4 regions of the Serratia sp. AR11 genome follow, and region 4 is predicted to be linked to each of the others. Evidence: predicted binding sites of a transcription regulator. Region 4 holds the regulator's gene; each other region holds the start of a gene.
What was found. Region 4 encodes PhoB, which activates phosphate uptake and scavenging genes when phosphate is short. Its sites were predicted from a motif close to CTGTCATAAAACTGNCNNAT; they were not measured.

Region 1 (4,737 bases), 830 kb from region 4:
GTTACTCGCGCAGCGCATCGTAAAAGTAAAAAGCTCGGCAATTCGTGAATTGCTCAAGCACAGTAAGATGGAAAACGTCATTTCGCTGGCGGGCGGCATCCCCTCTGATGCCCTGTTTGATTTCGAAGGTTTGAGCATCGCCACTCATCAGGCGATCACCGAGCAGCCGAAAAGCGCTTTCCAATATGGTTTGACCGAAGGCAGCCCGGTGCTGCGTGAGCGCATCTGCGAACTGTGCGCCCAGCGTGGTGTTTCTGCCACTGCCGAAGAAGTGATGGTCACGGCCGGTTCCCAGCAGGCGCTGGATCTGGTGATGCGTGCCATCGTCAATCCGGGCGATGTGTTTGTGGTGGAGCGTCCGACCTATCTGGCGGCGTTACAGACGCTGGAGCTGGCGGAGGCCAACATCATGTCGGTGTCGTCCGACAGCGATGGCATGGTGGTTGAAGAGCTGGCCGAACTGCTGAAAACCCAGCGCATCAAGGGCGTGTATGTGGTGCCGAACTTCGGCAACCCAAGCGGTATCACCCTGAGCGCACCGCGCCGCGAACTGTTGGTGAAACTGGCGGCCGAGCACAATTTCCTGATCATCGAGGATGACCCGTACGGCGAACTGCGCTTTACCGAAGAGCGCAACGCTACGCTGCACCAGATTTCCCAGCAGGTGCTGGGTCATACCGATAACATTATCTACACCTCGACCTTCTCCAAGATCCTGGCGCCGGGCCTGCGCCTGGGCTGGGCAATTTTGCCTGAGTTCCTGCTGCATAAAGTGGCGATCATCAAGCAGGCGGCGGATCTGCACGCCAGCGCGCTGTCGCAGAGCATCGTCGAATGCTATCTGGGGTTGGATCGTCTGGCGGCGCAGATCGAAAAGATCCGCGCGGCCTACAAGCACAAGGGCGAGATCCTGGCCGGGCTGGTGGAACAAGAGCTGGGCGACCATATCAGCTTCGATATGCCGAAGGGCGGTATGTTCCTGTGGGCGCGTTTCCGTCAGCCGTTTAACGCTACCGAATGGCTGAAAACCACCCTGCAGCAGGGCGTGGTATTCGTGCCGGGGGAATACTTCTTCTCAGACAACCCGGATCGTTCGACCTTCCGCCTGTCGTTCGCCACCGCGACCGAACAGCAAATGCAGGAAGCGGTCGCTCGACTGCGTCGTTCACTGTAATACCCACGGCGGCGGGGCAGTTCTCCCTGCCGCCGACATCAAACCGCAATCTGCACTTCACTCTCCCGTCACACGGCTGTCATCTGGCAGTTATATTTCTGTCATCCGAGCATGGCATGTTAGCTACCGAACAAAAAACTGATTCTTTTCGCTCACGCGCTTATTACACCAGCTTTTTTCAGGAGTTAGGCATGCTCACCTACGCTATTCGCAAAACTACGCTGTGCGTCGCGTTGACCCTGGCGGTCAGCACTCAGGCACTGGCGGCAACCGAGATCCCGTTCTGGCATTCAATGGAAGGTGAATTGGGTAAAGAAGTGGATTCCCTGGCGGATCGCTTTAACCAGTCGCACACCGACGTCAAAATTGTCCCGGTTTATAAAGGTAACTACGAACAGAGCCTGGCGGCGGGCATCGCGGCCTATCGCTCAGGCAAAGCGCCGGCAATTTTGCAGGTGTACGAGGTGGGCACGGCAACCATGATGGCCAGCAAGGCGATCAAGCCGGTGTATGAAGTGTTTAAAGATGCCGGTATCAACTTTGACGAGTCGGTGTTCGTGCCGACGGTGGCCGGTTACTACACCGACAACAAGAGCGGCCACCTGCTGTCTCAGCCGTTCAACAGTTCCACTCCAGTGCTGTATTACAACAAGGACGCCTTCAAAAAAGCCGGCCTGAACCCGGACCAGCCGCCAAAAACCTGGCAGGAACTGGCGGCGGACACCGCCAAACTGCGTGCAGCCGGTATGAAGTGCGGCTACGCCAGCGGCTGGCAGGGCTGGATCCAGCTCGAGAACTTCAGCGCCTGGCACGGGGTGCCGTTCGCCACGGAGAACAACGGTTTCGGGGGAGCCAGCGCCAAGCTGGAATTCAACAAGCCGCTGCAGGTCAAGCACATCCAACTGCTGGAAGAGATGAACAAGAAGGGTAATTTCACCTATTTCGGCCGTAAAGACGAATCCACCGAGAAGTTCTACAGCGGCGACTGTGCCATTACTACCGCGTCATCCGGTTCGCTGGCAGATATCAAGCATTACGCCAAGTTCAACTACGGCGTGGGCATGATGCCGTACGATGCGGATGCCAAAAATGCACCGCAGAACGCCATCATTGGCGGTGCCAGCCTGTGGGTGATGAACGGCAAAGATGCCGCCACTTACAAAGGGGTCGCCGAGTTCCTGCAGTATCTGGCCCAGCCGGAAATTGCCGCCGAATGGCACCAGAAGACCGGTTATCTGCCGATCACCACCGCGGCCTACGATCTGACCAAGCAACAGGGCTTCTATGACAAGAACCCGGGCGCCGATGTGGCGACACGTCAGATGCTGAACAAGCCACCGTTGCCATTCACCAAGGGCCTGCGTTTGGGCAACATGCCGCAGATCCGTACCGTGGTGGATGAAGAATTGGAAGGCGTGTGGACCGGCAAGAAAACGCCACAGCAGGCGCTGGATGCCGCCGTGCAGCGCGGTGACGTATTGCTGCGTCGCTTCGAGTCCCAGACCAAGTAGCGTCAACCGGGACTCCGTTCCGGCGAACGACACCGATTTCACCCCCTCTCCCCTGGGAGAGGGCCGGGGTGAGGGGCTCAGTCAGCCCTCTCCCCACATTAACGGTTAACCCCTATGTCATCTTCCCGTCCCGGTTTCGGCTGTAGCTGGCTGCCCTATGTACTGGTGCTGCCGCAACTGTTGATCACCGCAATCTTTTTCCTGTGGCCCGCCGGCGAGGCGCTGTGGTATTCGGTGCAGAGCCTCGATCCCTTCGGTCTGTCCAGCCAGTTTGTCGGCCTGGATAACTTTACCCAGCTGTTCCAGGATCCTTACTACCTCGATTCGTTTTACACCACGCTGATTTTCAGCTTCCTGGTGGCGGGTATCGGGCTGGTCGTGTCGTTGTTCTTCGCTGCGCTGGTGGATTACGTGCTGCGCGGCAGCCGGATTTACCAGACGCTGATGATCTTGCCTTATGCGGTAGCTCCGGCGGTGGCGGCGGTACTGTGGATCTTCCTGTTCAACCCCGGCCTGGGGCTGATTACTCATTTCCTTAACGGACTGGGCTACAACTGGAACCACGCACAGAACAGTGGGCAAGCGATGTTCCTGGTGGTACTGGCTTCGGTCTGGCAGCAAATCAGCTACAACTTCCTGTTTTTCCTGGCGGCATTACAGTCCATTCCCCGATCGCTGGTGGAAGCGGCGGCTATCGACGGTGCCGGCCCGGTGCGGCGTTTCTTCAATCTGGTGCTGCCGTTGATCACGCCGGTGAGCTTCTTCCTGCTGGTAGTCAATTTGGTGTACGCCTTCTTCGACACCTTCCCGGTGATCGATGCCGCGACCGGCGGTGGGCCGGTGCAGTCCACTACCACGTTGATCTACAAGATCTACCGCGAAGGCTTTGCCGGTCTGGACTTGTCCAGCTCCGCGGCGCAGTCGGTGATCCTGATGCTGCTGGTGATTGGCCTGACGGTGATCCAGTTCCGTTTTGTCGAACGTAAGGTGCGTTACCAATGATTGAGAACCGACGCGGGCTGGATATCTTCAGCCACGTAATGCTGATTATCGGCGTGCTGGTGGTGCTGTTCCCGCTATACGTGGCCTTTGTCGCCGCCACGCTGGACGACAAACAGGTGTTTCAGGTGCCGATGACCCTGATCCCGGGCGGCCACCTGTGGGAAAACATCAGCAATATCTGGCAGGGCGGTGTGGGCAACCTCAAGGTGCCATTCTCGCTGCTGCTGCTCAATAGCGTGATCATGGCGCTGGCCATTACCTGCGGCAAAATAGTGGTATCGGTGTTGTCGGCCTATGCCATCGTTTATTTTCGTTTTCCGCTGCGCAGCCTGTTTTTCTGGCTGATTTTCATGACGCTGATGTTGCCGGTGGAAGTGCGTATTTTCCCCACGGTGGAGGTGATATCCAACCTCAACCTGCTGGACAGCTACACCGGTCTGACGTTGCCGCTAATGGCCTCGGCAACCGCTACCTTCCTGCTGCGCCAGTTCTTTATGACCTTGCCGGATGAACTGCTGGAAGCCGCGCGTATTGATGGTGCCGGCCCGATGCGCTTCTTCTGGGACATCGTGTTGCCGCTGTCGAAGACCAACCTGGCGGCGCTGTTTGTCATCACCTTTATCTACGGCTGGAACCAGTACCTGTGGCCGATCCTGATCACCAGCGATGCCTCAATGGGCACCGCGGTGGCGGGCATCAAAAGCATGATCTCCACCTCCGGCGCGCCGACCCAGTGGAATCAGGTGATGGCGGCGATGATTCTGACTTTAATCCCACCGCTGGCGGTGGTTCTTCTGATGCAGCGCTGGTTTGTACGCGGCCTGGTTGATAGCGAGAAGTAACGAAATGGCAGGTTTAAAACTACAGGCAGTCACCAAATCCTACGACGGTAAAACGCCGGTGATTAAGCAGATCGATCTCGACGTGGCGGACGGTGAGTTTATCGTGATGGTTGGCCCGTCCGGCTGCGGTAAATCGACGCTGCTGCGCATGGTCGCCGGGCTGGAACGTACCACCAGCGGCGATATCTATATCGACAGCCAACGCGTG
Region 2 (4,737 bases), 860 kb from region 4:
CCGCACGGATGGTGAAGGGGTGCACCGCCAGCTTGTTGGCATGGGCTTCTTTCACCATGTCGGTCAGCACTACCTTGCCCGGCTTGGATTTCTCCGCCACCACCAGCATGTGGTAGTCCGGCCCGATGCCGTCGGCATACTGGGCAATCTGCTTCATCGCGCCCGGCTTGAACATCCAGTCATAGTCATATTCCACCCACTTGCCGTCGGCCTTCTGCTCATAGGTTTCCTGCCATTTGTTGTAGGCGATTAGTTGGATCAGCTTCAGATCCATGCCCATCTTCGGTTCCAGCTCGGTTTTAATGCGTTTCAGCTCGTTGGCGTCGAAGCATTGCAGATAAACGTTGTCACCCTTGCCGGTATAACCGTACTGCTTCAGCACCGCCAGCACTTTGCTGGAAATATCCTTGCCTTCCTGCTTGTGGAACCATGGCGCTTTGATTTCCGGATAAATACCGATGTTCTTGCCGGTTGAATGGTTCAGGCCCTGCACAAACTCGATCTCTTCCTGGAAGGTATGGACGCGGAAATCGGATTTGCCCATCGGGAAACGACCAGGGTAACCCTGCACTTTTTTACCGTTCTCAATCTCGAAGCCTTCGGTGAACTTCAACGATTTAATTTCCAGCAGGGTAAAGTCGATGGCGTAATAGCGGCCGTCTTTACGTGCGCGGTCCGGGAAACGTTCGGCGACGTCGGTGACGCGGTCGAGGTAGTGGTCATGCAACACCACCAGCTCGTTGTCCTTGGTCATCACCAGATCCTGCTCGAGGAAGTCTGCACCCTGCGCGTAGGCCATGGCCTTCGCCGGCAGCGTGTGTTCCGGCAGATAGCCGCTGGCGCCACGGTGGGCGATCACCACCTTGTCGGCAGCCTGTGCGGCGCTGACCATTGAGGTGGCCAGGATAATCCCTGTCAGCAGGGCTTTGACTTGAGTCCGCATTCTGTTGTTCTCCATATTGTAGGGGCAGGGGGTAATAAAAAGGCCGCGGTGCGGCCTTTAAATAATGCGAAAGTGGTATGACGCTTAACCGCGTTTGTTGGCAGCGATTTCCGCGTGGTGTTTTTTCTCACTCAGCATGGTCAGTAACAGCAGAACTACTGCACCGACGCTACCGCCGATCATCACCATAAAGCCGCCGTCCCAACCGAAGTAGTCAACGGTGTAGCCGACGATGGCGCTGGCTGCGACAGAGCCGCCCAGATAACCGAACAGACCGGTGAAGCCCGCCGCGGTACCGGCCGCTTTCTTCGGCGCCAGTTCCAGTGCGTGCAGACCGATCAGCATCACCGGCCCGTAAATCAGGAAGCCGATGGTGATCATGCAGGCCATATCGATGCCAGGGTTACCGACCGGGTTGAGCCAGTAAACTACGGTGGCGATGGTGACCAGGGTCATGAAGAACACGCCGGTGGCGCCACGGTTGCCCTTGAACACCTTGTCCGACATCCAGCCGCACAGCAGGGTGCCCGGAATACCGGCATATTCGTACAGGAAATAGGCCCAGGAAGACTTATCCAGCGTGAAGTGTTTCACTTCTTTCAGGTAGGTCGGTGACCAGTCCAGGATGCCGTAACGCAGCAGGTAAACGAACACGTTGGCCACGGCGATGTACCACAGCAGCTTGTTCGGCAGGATGTACTGCATGAAGATTTGCTTGGCAGTCAGCTCTTCTTCCGCTTTCTCGCTGTAGTCGTCCGGATAATCGTTTTTGTATTCTTCGATCGGCGGCAGGCCACAGGATTGCGGAGTATCACGCATCAGGGCAAAGGCGATCAGAGCCACCAGGATGGCGCCGAAGGCCGGCATATACAGCGCTGCATGCCAGTCGTTGAACCAGGCCATGCCCAGCAGGAACAGCAGTGGCGGCAGACCGCCACCCACGTTATGGGCACAGTTCCAGACCGAAACGATGCTGCCGCGCTCTTTCTGCGACCACCAGTGCACCATGGTACGGCCACATGGCGGCCAGCCCATTCCCTGGAACCAACCGCACAGGAACAGCAGCACGAACATGACCGCGATGCTCGAAGTCGCCCATGGCACGAAGCCCATGAACAGCATCACCGCGGCAGCCAGGATCAGGCCGGCGGGCAGGAACACGCGCGGGTTGGAGCGGTCAGAAACCGACCCCATGATGAATTTGGAAAAACCGTAGGCGATGGAAATACCGGACAGCGCGAAACCGAGGTCACCGCGGCTGAAGCCCTGGTCGATCAGGTAAGGCATGGCCAGGGTGAAGTTCTTGCGCACCAGGTAGTAGGCGGCATAACCGAAGAAAATCCCCATAAAAATCTGCCAGCGCAATTTACGGTACAGCGGGTCGACTTTGTCGACCGGCACACGGGAAATGTGTGCTGCCGGCTTAAAAATACTCAACATGAGCGCCTCCGATGGCTTTATCTAGTTATCACATCAATATGACCTTTTACGTTCATTTGATGATTGAGCGGATATCGAATGTGGTGTTTTTTTGTTCCATAACGAGCGTCATCCTAGTCAAAACAGCCTGGTGTCGCTGTGATGGATGGCGCAATTGTTACACTTTTATGAAACACCGGCGGATTTTGAGCGATTCGTTAACGTTATGAAATAGAAAAACGCCTAAAAATCGTGATTATGATCACATTCATGGTTTTTTGTGGACATTTGGTTTTCGTTTTGAGTTCGTTATTGTTCCTTATCAAACAAAGACCCCAATGACTGTGGCTCAATAGGCTAATAATCACGGATCCTGAGAGAGCCTCATGAGCAGCCATTCACCGGATAACGAAACGGATGTGATCATTATTGGCGGCGGCGCGACCGGTGCGGGCATTGCTCGTGACTGCGCGCGTCGTGGCCTGCGTTGCATACTGCTGGAGCGTCACGATATTGCCACCGGTGCCACTGGCCGTAACCACGGGCTGCTGCACAGTGGAGCACGCTATGCGGTGACCGACGGTGAGTCGGCGCGTGAATGCATAGAAGAAAACCAAATCCTCAAGCGTATTGCGCACCACTGCATCGAACGTACCGATGGGCTGTTTATTACGCTGCCGCAGGATTCGCTGGACTATCAACAACAGTTTATTGCCTCCTGCCACAGCGCCGGTATCAACGCCGAAGCGATCGACCCACAGCTGGCGCTGCGTCTGGAGCCGGCGGCCAACCCGGCTCTGATCGGTGCGGTTCGCGTGCCGGACGGCACTGTCGATCCTTTCCGTCTCACTGCCGCCAATATGCTAGACGCCCGTGAGCACGGTGCGCAGATCCTCACCTATCATCAGGTGGTCGGTTTGCTTCGCTCGGGTGATCGCGTTACCGGGGTGCGCGTTTTCGACCATCAATCTGCACAGCGCTACGATATTCATGCCGAAGTGGTGGTCAATGCCGCGGGCATCTGGGGCCAGCAGATAGCGGAATATGCCGATCTGCGCATTCGCATGTTCCCGGCCAAGGGCGCTTTGCTGATCCTCGGCCACCGCATCAACAACATGGTGATCAACCGCTGCCGCAAACCGGCGGACGCCGACATTTTGGTGCCGGGCGACACCATCTCGGTGATTGGCACCACCTCCACCCATATTGACTATGACCAGATCGACAACATGCTGGTGACGCCGCAGGAAGTGGACATTCTGATCCGCGAGGGGGCGCTGCTGGCACCGGAGCTGGCGCAGACGCGTATTCTGCGCGCCTATGCCGGTGTGCGCCCATTGGTAGCCAGTGACGACGACCCCAGCGGCCGCAACGTCAGCCGCGGCATCGTGCTGCTCGATCACGCCAGCCGCGACGGCCTGGAAGGCTTTATCACCATTACCGGCGGCAAGCTGATGACCTACCGGCTGATGGCGCAGTGGGCGACCGATAAAGTGTGCGAAAAGCTCGGAATCGACAGCCCCTGTACCACCGCGCAGGAAGCCTTGCCCGGTTCGCGGCAGTCGGCGGAGGAAACGGTGCGCAGCGTGGTTTCCCTGCCTGCCAGCATTCGCGGTTCGGCGGTTTATCGCCACGGCGACAGGGCCAGTCAGGTACCGGCCGGCGATCGGCTGGATAACAGCCTGGTGTGCGAATGCGAAGCGGTGACCGCCGGTGAAGTGCGCTATGCGGTAAATTCCCTCACCGTTAATAACCTGGTCGATCTGCGCCGCCGCACCCGCGTCGGCATGGGCACCTGCCAGGGGGAGCTTTGCGCCTGCCGTGCCGCCGGGCTGTTGACGCGTTTTAACGTCACCACCCCGCAGCAGTCTATCGATCAGCTATCGCATTTCCTTAACGAGCGTTGGAAAGGGGTAAGACCGATCGCCTGGGGCGATGCGCTACGTGAAAGTGAGTTTACCAGCTGGGTTTATCAGGGATTGTGCGGGCTCGATGCCCGGAAGGAACAGGAGGCCGATGATGCGATTTGACGTAGTGGTGATTGGCGGTGGCCTGGCAGGCATGAGCTGTGCCATTCGATTGGCAGAGCAAGGCAAGCGCTGCGCCGTGGTCAGTTCTGGCCAAAGCGCACTCTATTTTTCATCCGGATCGCTTGATCTGCTGGCGCAGCTGCCCGACGGCACCCTGGTGGAATCACCGTTGATGGCGCTACCGGCACTTGAGCTGCAAGCGCCACGGCATCCTTATGCGCTGATCGGCGCTGAACGGGTGGCCGCACTGTCAGATGATGCGGCTCTGCTGTTGCAACGCTGCGGCTTGAGCCTGCAAGGCAGCAATGAGCGTAATCATCTGCGGGTGACTCCGCTGGGTACGCG
Region 3 (4,737 bases), 2.5 Mb from region 4:
TGGGTCGGCTCGGCGGAAGGTTTGGGTTACGTAATGCTGAACGCCAACGCGCGCATGCAGACCGACGTCTGTTTTGCCGCGCTGTTTATTCTGGTGCTGATGACCGTCCTGCTTTGGGTGACGGTGGACGCGCTGCTGCTGCGCCTGATCGACTGGGCGCCGGAAAATGACTGATAACAAGGGATCCACAATGATTAATAAAACCCTCTGCGGACTGATGCTCTGCACCACGCTGGCCGGGCAAGCTACCGCCGCAGAAAAACTGACGCTGGTGCTCGACTGGTATATCAACCCCGATCACGCGCCGATTATGGTGGCCGAGCAGATCGGTGCCTTCAAGGCCGAAGGCCTGGACATCAAGATTGTGCCGCCTTCCGATCCGGCGCTACCACCACGGTTGGTGGCGGCAAAACAGGCCGATCTGGCCATCACCTATCAGCCGCAGCTGCATTTCTTTGCCGATCAGGGCCTGCCGCTGATGCGCGTGGGTACCCTGATTAATTCACCGCTCAATACCGTGATTACGCTGGATAAAAGCATTACCACCCCGGCAGGGCTGAAGGGCAAAAAAATCGGTTACTCGGTCAGCGGCATCGAACAGGCCACGCTGGCAACCATGTTCAAGCATGAACACCTCAACCCTGACGACGGTAAGTTGATTAACGTAAATTTCCAACTGACCAGCGCCCTGCTGGCAGGTCAGGTTGATGCGGTGATTGGCGGATATCGTAATATCGAAGCGCTGGAGCTAAAGTTGCAGGGCAAGGATCCGGTGGTGTTTAACGTGGAAGACTACGGCGTGCCAGCCTACGACGAACTGATTATCGTCGCCAATCGCGACGCGGTGGGCGAGCCGAAAATCAAGAAATTCCTCACGGCGCTGAAAAAAGGCAACGATTACCTGCAGGCTCACCCACAGGAAAGCTGGCTGGCGTTCGCCAAGGCCCACCCGGAACTCAATACCGAGTTGAACAAACAGGCCTGGCAGGCCAGCCTGCCGCTGTTCGCCCGCGATCCGGCCAGGCTGGATAAAGCGCGCTATCAGGCCTATGAACAGTTCCTGTTCGACAATAAGCTGATCAAAAAAATCACTCCGGTAGAGCAGTATGCGGTGGAGTTGCCTTAAAGGGCGCGTTGGTCTGTTTGCCCTCTCCCCAAGGAGAGGGCCTATTTTGCGCTCTGCTGCTCTCAGACGTGATTAGTGTCACAGTAATGTCACAAAAAACGCCAATCGCACTCTGCCGCGGCGAGGCAATGCAAACACGCATTGACCCTGGTGCTTTCAATGCGCTATACCCTTCCTCTTTCGCGCTGTGCGCGGCTCAATAGCGTTTGTCAGAGCAGTTAAGATTTTCTTTTTAATCAGACAGGGTACGGTGGATGGTTTCAGCATTAATTTCGTTTGCACTTTTTTTAGCCTCAATTCTCATCTACCGGACCCGAGCCGCCGCCAACCGCTGGTGGCTGGCCGCCCTGCTGACGCTGTTGGGCAGCTATCTGATCCTTAACGTGGTGCTGATCGCCAGTAACTACTTTACCGGCGATGGCATTACCGATGCGGTGCTCTACACCCTCACCAGCAGCCTGAAGGGTGCCGGCGTTGGCAAATACCTGCTGCCGTTTATCGGCCTGTTGGCGGTGCTGGCACTGATCTTCAGCGTGCTGACCTGGAGCCTGGTGCGGCGCAAGGCAAAAAGCAGCAGCGTGGTTTATAGCGTGCTCGCCGTGCTGCTGGCGCTGTTTTCCGTCGGCACCACCCCGGCCTTTCAGGATATCTCCCTGCTGGTCAGAAGCCAGATTAGCGGTGACACCGCCGACTTTGATACCTATTACAAAGCGCCGAAAAAGAGCATGCAGGGTAAAGCGCCGAACCTGGTGTATATCTATGCCGAAAGCCTGGAAAGAACCTATCTGGATGCAGATCTCTTCCCCGGCCTGACCGACGAACTGAACCAGCACCGCGCAAACAGTATCGATTTCAGCAATACCCAACAGCTGCCCGGCACCGGCTATACCATTGCCGGTATGGTGTCTTCGCAGTGCGGGATCCCGCTGTTTGCCCCCTTTGACGGCAACGCCTCCAGCGCCGTTTCCACCTTTTATCCGGAAAACGTCTGCCTGGGTGACGTGCTGAAATCCGCCGGTTACGACAACTACTTTTATCAGGGTGCCGAACTGGCCTTCGCCGGCAAAGATACCTTCCTGAAATCGCACGGTTTTGACCATGCGTATGGCTTCAAGGAGTTGCGTGGGCAGGTCAGCGATCCGAGCTACAAAAATGACTGGGGCTGGTACGACGATACCGTGCTGGATCTGGTGTTCGACAAGTTTGTCGAACTGTCGAAACAGGATAAAAAGTTCTCGCTGTTTGCGCTGACCGTCGACACCCATCACCCGGACGGTTTTATCTCCGCCAGTTGCAGCAAAAAGTCGTTCAGTTGGCAGAACAAAGAAAACCGCTCGCTAAGCGCGGTGGCCTGTAGCCAGCAACATATCGCGGCGCTAATCGACAAAATCAAAGCGTCCGAGTACTTCAAAAATACCGTTATCGTGGTGTCTTCGGATCACCTGGCGATGAACAACACCGCTTATGACATTCTGACCAAGCAGAAACGCCGCAATCTGTTCTTTATTATCGACGGCACCCACCCACAGACCGCGCTGCATAACGAGAAGCGCAGCACGCTGGACAACGGTGCCACGGTGCTGGACGTGATGGGCGGCGATAACTACATTGGCCTTGGGCGCAGCAGCCTGTCCAGTCCGACGCTGGCTACCGTATTTCTGAATATCGATGAGAAAATCAACGCCTGGAAACCGGCGGTGGTGAAACAATGGGGCTTCCCCAACAACATCAGCAACTTTAATCTGGACAATCAGGGCAGCCGTTTTAGCTTCTCTGGCATCACCTTTAAGGTGCCGTTTATCCTGAAGGTGACGGACAATAAAATTGAGCCGATGTTTAACGTCTATCTGTCCACGCCGCTGAAAAAACAGCTCGCCGGTTTGGGTGCGGGTGAAAAATTCGTCTGGGTCGACAAGTGCTATGAAATTGGCCGGGTGTGGGCGCCTGAACTGGCGCTGAGTACCGAGACCTGCGTTGCTTCAGGCAATCTGGCCGCCCCACCGCACATCGTGCAGGCCAAAGGGGGCAACTATCGTGGCAAGGTCAACTTTAGCAGCCCCGAAGGGGACAGCGTGGCCGCATATCAAAATGCCGTCGAGCGGCTGAAAGTGGACGATGCGGCGGTTAAATATCACGCAGATGCCATTGCCTTTATGCTGCCGGGCATGCCGGAACAGGTTAAGGCGATTACCGGTGTTGCCGCCGTCGAGGACTGGGGCCGCTGGTCGGACGCCAATCTGGCACCGACGGTGAACATCGACTACGTCGACCCACTGCCTTCGGCCTTTGATTTGGTGCTGCGCGCACGCGCCTACGGTAAAAACGTTGGCGAACCAATTTCGGTACGCGTCGGTGACCAGGAACAGTTTGTGACGCTCACCGAGCAGGACACTACCGTGACGCTACGCTTTGATAACCCTGGCGGTGCGCAGAACATCCGGATCACACCACCGGCACCGACCGAGCCACAGGAAGGCGCCAGCGGCGGCTTTACGCCGAAAAAACTGGGCATTGGGCTGGTCTCGCTGAAAGTGGAACAGGCCGCCCCCGACTCCTGATCGCGACACCGCAGCGGCAGACGCCATGCCGCTGCGTTTTCTTTTCCCCTTCAATAAAGATTTTACGCCCGTCTTCGGCTAACCTGTTGCTGTGAATTGATATCGGCATCCGTATGCCTCCCGCCGCATAGCCGGGAGAACCAAGGAGAGAGTATGAGCAGTCAGCAATCCGGCACCGGCCTCACCCCCGCTCAGGCGATCGAACAACTGGAAGCGCTATACGAAGCCTCGGTTGAAGCACTGCGCCAAGCGGTTGGGGATTTTATCAATCACGGTGGACTGCCCGACGCGCAGACCCGCGCCACAGGGCTGTTTGTTTACCCAGAACTGCGGGTCAGTTGGGATGGAAAATCGCCCGGTCAGACCAAAACCCGCGCCTATGGCCGTTTCACCCATACCGGCTGCTACACCACCACCATTACCCGTCCGCAGTTGTTTCGCCACTATCTGACCGAACAACTGACCATGCTGGCGAGTGAATACGATGCGCATATTGAAGTGCGGCCATCACAGCAGGAAATTCCTTTCCCCTACGTGATTGACGGCTCCAATCTGATGCTGGATCGCTCAATGAGCGCCAGCCTGGCACAGCATTTCCCCACCACCGAATTGGCGCAAATTGGCGATGAAACCGCCGACGGCCTGTTCCATGCCACCAGCACCTTCCCGCTTTCGCATTTCGACGCCTTGCGGGCCGATTTTTCGCTGGCGCGGCTGCGGCACTACACCGGCACGCCGGTAGAGCATTTCCAGCCGTTCGTGCTGTTCACCAACTACACCCGCTACGTGGATGAGTTTGTCCGCTGGGCCTGCGCCGAGATAGCCGATCCGGCCAGCCCTTACATTGCGCTGTCGAGCGCCGGTGGCATCTATATCACGCCGGAAACCACCGCGCCGGACCAGGCAGTGTCCGACCTGGCCTGGAAGAACCACCAGATGCCGGCCTACCATCTGATTTCTCGTACCGGCCAGGGCATCACCCTGATCAATATCGGCGTCGGCCCATCCAACGCCAAGACCATCTGCGACCATTTGGCAGTATTGCGCCCCAGT
Region 4 (4,737 bases):
CTTCTACCGGCAGTTGATCGGCCAGTAACTGGATGCGGCGCTGAATGTCGCTAAGGTAGTCCTGTGTTGCCACTTCAATGTCCAGCCACACCGGTAGTTCACCCTGATAATCGGCGAACTGCTGCAATTGTTGTTCGATCTGCGCCAAATCACCCTTGATAAGCTGCATCGGTTGGAAGCTGGGGATCTCCAGCGCAGTGACCTGTTGCAGAGCGCCCGCGCTGAAATCCACCATAAACACGCTTTTGGCTTTGCCCAACTCGTCAAAACTGAGTGGGATCGGCGAGCCGCTGTAGCGAATATGTTCGGATTTGGCGACGTTCTGCGCGCGGTGTATATGCCCCAGCGCGATGTAGTCGGCCGGCGGGAAGGCCTGGGCCGGGAAGGCGTCCAGCGTGCCAATGTAGATATCGCGCACCGAATCGGAGGTGGTGACGCCCACGGTGGTCAGGTGGCCGGTGGCAACAATCGGCAGTGGCAAGCCCAGCGCATCGCGACGCGCGCAGGCCGCTTGGTACAGCCTTTGATAATGGTCGGCGATAGCCTCTTGCAGCGCCTGCTGTTTTTGCACTCCGGAGTCGCCGGCTCGGCTGGTGAGCAGATCGCGTGGGCGCAGGAAAGGGATGGCACAAAGTACCGCACCCGGCTGGCCGTCGCGCTGATTCAGCACCAGAATTTGTTGTTCGGTTTCGCTCTGTGCGTTGGCAATCACGGTGGTATTCAGGCAGGAAAGCAATTCACGCGACTCATTCAAGGTTGCCACGGAGTCGTGGTTACCGCCCAGTACCACCAACTGGCAGCCGGTGCGCTGCAGTTCCACCACGAAACGGTTATACAGCTCACGGGCGTAGCTTGGCGGCGAGCCGGTATCGAACAGGTCCCCGGCGACGATCAGCGCATCCACCTGCTGTTGTTCGATCTGTTCGATCAGCCAGCGCAGAAAAGCCTGATGTTCGGCGGCGCGGCTTTTGGTGAAAAAATACTGGCCAAGATGCCAGTCAGAGGTGTGGATCAGGCGCATGACACTCCCGGGGCGATAGAGTAATGGCAGGGATTATAAAGGGAATATGATGTTTCTGTATTATTAGAAATAATCGCTATGCTTACTGCCTATGACACCCGGTTTATTTCATGGCTATTTATTTCATAAATCTGTCACAAAACTGACGCATAATGGCGCCCGCAATCAACTGTGATCGCTAACACATTGGCAGGATTGACGATGGCAAGACGCATACTGGTGGTGGAAGACGAAGCGCCGATCCGTGAGATGGTGTGCTTTGTGTTGGAACAGAATGGTTACCAACCGTTGGAAGCTGAGGATTATGACAGCGCAGTGACGCGCCTGTCTGAGCCGTTCCCTGATTTAGTGTTGCTCGACTGGATGTTACCCGGAGGTTCCGGCATTCAGTTTATTAAACATATGAAGCGTGAAGCGATGACCCGCGATATTCCGGTGATGATGCTGACCGCACGCGGTGAAGAAGAAGACCGTGTCCGTGGGCTGGAAGTCGGGGCGGATGATTACATCACCAAACCCTTCTCGCCGAAGGAGCTGGTAGCGCGCATCAAGGCGGTAATGCGCCGCATTTCACCGATGGCGGTGGAAGAAGTGATTGAAATGCAAGGGCTGAGCCTGGATCCTTCTTCACACCGGGTGATGGCCAACGAGCAGGCGCTGGATATGGGGCCGACCGAGTTCAAATTGCTGCACTTCTTTATGACTCATCCAGAGCGTGTTTATAGCCGCGAACAGTTGCTTAATCACGTCTGGGGCACTAACGTTTATGTGGAAGACCGCACCGTTGACGTGCATATCCGTCGGCTCCGTAAGGCGTTAGAGACCAGTGGTCATGACAAAATGGTTCAAACCGTTCGGGGCACCGGCTACCGATTCTCAACGCGCTACTGATCGCGACGCGCTGGAGAATATGCCGTGCTAGAACGTCTATCCTGGAAGAGGCTGGCCCTGGAGCTGGCCCTTTTCTGCTTGCCTGCCTTGTTGCTGGGGCTGATTTTCGGTTATCTGCCCTGGTTGCTGCTGGCCTCCGTGCTGGCGGCGCTGGTATGGAATTTCTACAACCAACTCAAACTTTCCCACTGGCTGTGGGTTGACCGCAGCATGACGCCGCCACCCGGGCGCTGGAGCTGGGAACCGCTGTTTTACGGCCTGTATCAGATGCAGCAGCGTAATCGCCGTCGGCGGCGTGAACTGGCGCTGTTGATCAAACGCTTCCGCAGCGGCGCGGAATCGCTGCCCGATGCGGTAGTGATGACTACCGTCGAAGGCAATATCTTTTGGTGTAACGGTTTGGCGCAGCATCTGCTGGGTTTCCGCTGGCCGGAAGACAATGGTCAGCACATCCTTAACCTGCTGCGTTACCCGGAGTTCAGCCACTATCTGCAACAGCAGGAGTTCACCCGGCCGTTGACGCTGCAGTTGAACAATGAGCACTACGTCGAATTCCGCGTGATGCCTTATTCCGAAGGGCAATTACTGATGGTGGCGCGTGACGTCACCCAAATGCGCCAGCTGGAAGGCGCGCGACGCAACTTCTTCGCCAACGTCAGCCACGAGCTGCGTACCCCGCTCACGGTGTTGCAGGGCTACCTGGAGATGATGAGCGACGAAGAGCTGGATGGCTCGCTGCGCGGCAAAGCGCTGGGCACCATGCAAGAGCAGACCCGGCGTATGGATGGGCTGGTCAAACAGCTGCTGACGCTGTCGCGGATTGAGGCGGCGCCTAACGTCGAGATGAACGAACGGGTCGATATCCCACTGATGTTGAGAGTGTTGCAACGGGAAGCGCAGTCGCTGAGCGGTGGCAACCATGAGATTAGCTTCCGGGTGAACGAACAGCTCAAGGTGTTCGGCAACGACGACCAACTGCGCAGCGCGGTATCAAACCTGGTGTACAACGCCGTCAATCACACGCCAAAGGGCACCAATATTGAAGTGAGTTGGCAACAGACGCCCAACGGCGCGCAGTTCCAGGTCAGTGATAATGGGCCGGGCATCGCCGCCGAGCATATTCCGCGCCTGACCGAACGTTTCTATCGCGTCGACAAGGCCCGTTCACGCCAGACCGGCGGCAGTGGGCTGGGGCTGGCAATCGTCAAGCATGCGCTCAGCCACCATGACGCGAGATTGGAGATCCTCAGTGAGCAGGGGATTGGCACCCGATTCATCTTTACCTTGCCTAACCGGTTGATTGTTCCCGCAGCTTTATCAGAGAATGCGGTGAAAAATTAACGCGCGAGAGGCTGGTATGATCCGAATGACCCGAGGGCTGTTGCTTTGCCTGGCGCTGCTGGTGAGCCGTGGCGCGTTAGCGCAGCCGGACGGCATGCTGTCCGGCAACCTGTCGAGCGTCGGTTCCGATACGCTGGCGAATCTGATGGCGCTGTGGGCGCAGGACTTCAGCCAGCATTACCCCAACGTTAATTTGCAGATCCAGGTCGCGGGCTCCTCAACTGCGCCGACCGCTTTGGCTGCGGGGGCCGCGCAGCTGGGGCCGATGAGCCGACCGATGAAGGCGGCGGAAGTATCGGCATTCGAACACCGCTATGGCTATGCGCCGCTGGCAGTGCCGGTCGCCGTCGATGCGCTGGTGGTGCTGGTACATCAGGACAACCCGCTGCGCGGTCTTAATCTGCAGCAGCTTGACCGAATTTTCTCCGCTACCCTGCGCTGTGGCGAAAACCAGCCGGTGACGCGCTGGGGTGAACTGGGGTTGAACGGCGATTGGCAGCAGCGTGCGCTGCAACGCTTTGGGCGTAACTCGGCCTCCGGCACCTACGGCTATTTCAAACTGCGTGCGCTGTGTGGCGGTGACTTTATGCCACGGGTCAATGAACTGCCCGGTTCTGCCTCGGTGGTGCAGGCGGTGGCCGGTTCACTGAACAGTATCGGTTACGCCAGCATTGGTTTTCGCGCCAGCGGCGTGCGGCTGTTGCCCCTGGCCGAGTCCGGCGAAAACTATGTCACCCCCAACGATGCCAACGTGCGCAACGGTAGCTACCCGCTGTCGCGCTATCTGTATATTTACATTAACAAAGCGCCCAACCAGCCGTTGGAGCCGCTGACCGCCGCATTTCTCGATCGCGTCCTGTCCGACACCGGACAAAACCTGGTGAACCATGACGGCTATCTGCCGCTGCCTTCTGCTACTTTGCAGAAAACCCGCCGGGCGTTGGGTCTGCAATAAATTTCACTCGGGCGTTGATTCGCCCTCAACATGAATTTCTCTCACTACCGATGAAATTTCTTCTATTGCTGCCCGGCAGTGGGTATGACAGCATGCTCTCTATCTTTTTTAGACGTCTGGATGTCCATAATAACCTGACGTAATAATTCAAACTGTCAATTACTGAGGTAAAGGCCCGATCTTTTACCTGCTACCGGGAGTCATAATATGTGCGATTGCAACCACGCTTTTCACGCTGACGTTGTCGGCAGTCTGTTGCGCCCTGCAGCGCTGAAAACCGCTCGCCAACAGTTTCAGCAAGGCGATATTGACGCTACTGAGCTGCGGGCGGTTGAGGATCAGCAGATCCGTCTGGCGGTGGCCAAACAGCAAGAGCTCGGCCTGGCGGTGGTGACTGACGGCGAATTCCGCCGGGCGTGGTGGCACTTTGATTTTCTGGAAGGGCTGGACGGCGTGGAAGGCTATGACGCGGAGCAGGGGATCCAGTTCAACGGCGTGCAAACCCGGGCGCGCAGCATCAAGGTGGTCG

Region 1: a site for PhoB is predicted at 1,240-1,259, ahead of ugpB (sn-glycerol-3-phosphate ABC transporter substrate-binding protein UgpB). Genes of this name have one in related genera too.
Region 2: a site for PhoB is predicted at 2,538-2,557, ahead of glpT (glycerol-3-phosphate transporter). Genes of this name have one in related genera too.
Region 3: a site for PhoB is predicted at 1,202-1,221, ahead of opgB (phosphatidylglycerol--membrane-oligosaccharide glycerophosphotransferase). Genes of this name have one in related genera too.

Annotation. Positions count from the first base shown of each region.
Region 1 covers NZ_CM150739.1:232,693-237,429, forward strand. Annotated here, with positions in the region: gene ACSOSI_RS01065 (aminotransferase-like domain-containing protein) at 1-1,174, shown strand, start outside; gene ugpB (sn-glycerol-3-phosphate ABC transporter substrate-binding protein UgpB) at 1,366-2,685, shown strand; gene ugpA (sn-glycerol-3-phosphate ABC transporter permease UgpA) at 2,800-3,687, shown strand; gene ugpE (sn-glycerol-3-phosphate ABC transporter permease UgpE) at 3,684-4,529, shown strand; gene ACSOSI_RS01085 (sn-glycerol-3-phosphate import ATP-binding protein UgpC) at 4,534-4,737, shown strand, end outside.
Region 2 covers NZ_CM150739.1:194,937-199,673, forward strand. Annotated here, with positions in the region: gene glpQ (glycerophosphodiester phosphodiesterase) at 1-943, opposite strand, end outside; gene glpT (glycerol-3-phosphate transporter) at 1,028-2,383, opposite strand; gene glpA (anaerobic glycerol-3-phosphate dehydrogenase subunit A) at 2,749-4,392, shown strand; gene glpB (glycerol-3-phosphate dehydrogenase subunit GlpB) at 4,382-4,737, shown strand, end outside.
Region 3 covers NZ_CM150739.1:3,548,886-3,553,622, forward strand. Annotated here, with positions in the region: gene ACSOSI_RS16770 (ABC transporter permease) at 1-174, shown strand, start outside; gene ACSOSI_RS16775 (ABC transporter substrate-binding protein) at 191-1,126, shown strand; gene opgB (phosphatidylglycerol--membrane-oligosaccharide glycerophosphotransferase) at 1,381-3,684, shown strand; gene ACSOSI_RS16785 (AMP nucleosidase) at 3,838-4,737, shown strand, end outside.
Region 4 covers NZ_CM150739.1:1,058,810-1,063,546, forward strand. Annotated here, with positions in the region: gene sbcD (exonuclease subunit SbcD) at 1-1,021, opposite strand, end outside; gene phoB (phosphate response regulator transcription factor PhoB) at 1,223-1,912, shown strand; gene phoR (phosphate regulon sensor histidine kinase PhoR) at 1,937-3,253, shown strand; gene ACSOSI_RS05035 (PstS family phosphate ABC transporter substrate-binding protein) at 3,270-4,208, shown strand; gene ACSOSI_RS05040 (cobalamin-independent methionine synthase II family protein) at 4,416-4,737, shown strand, end outside.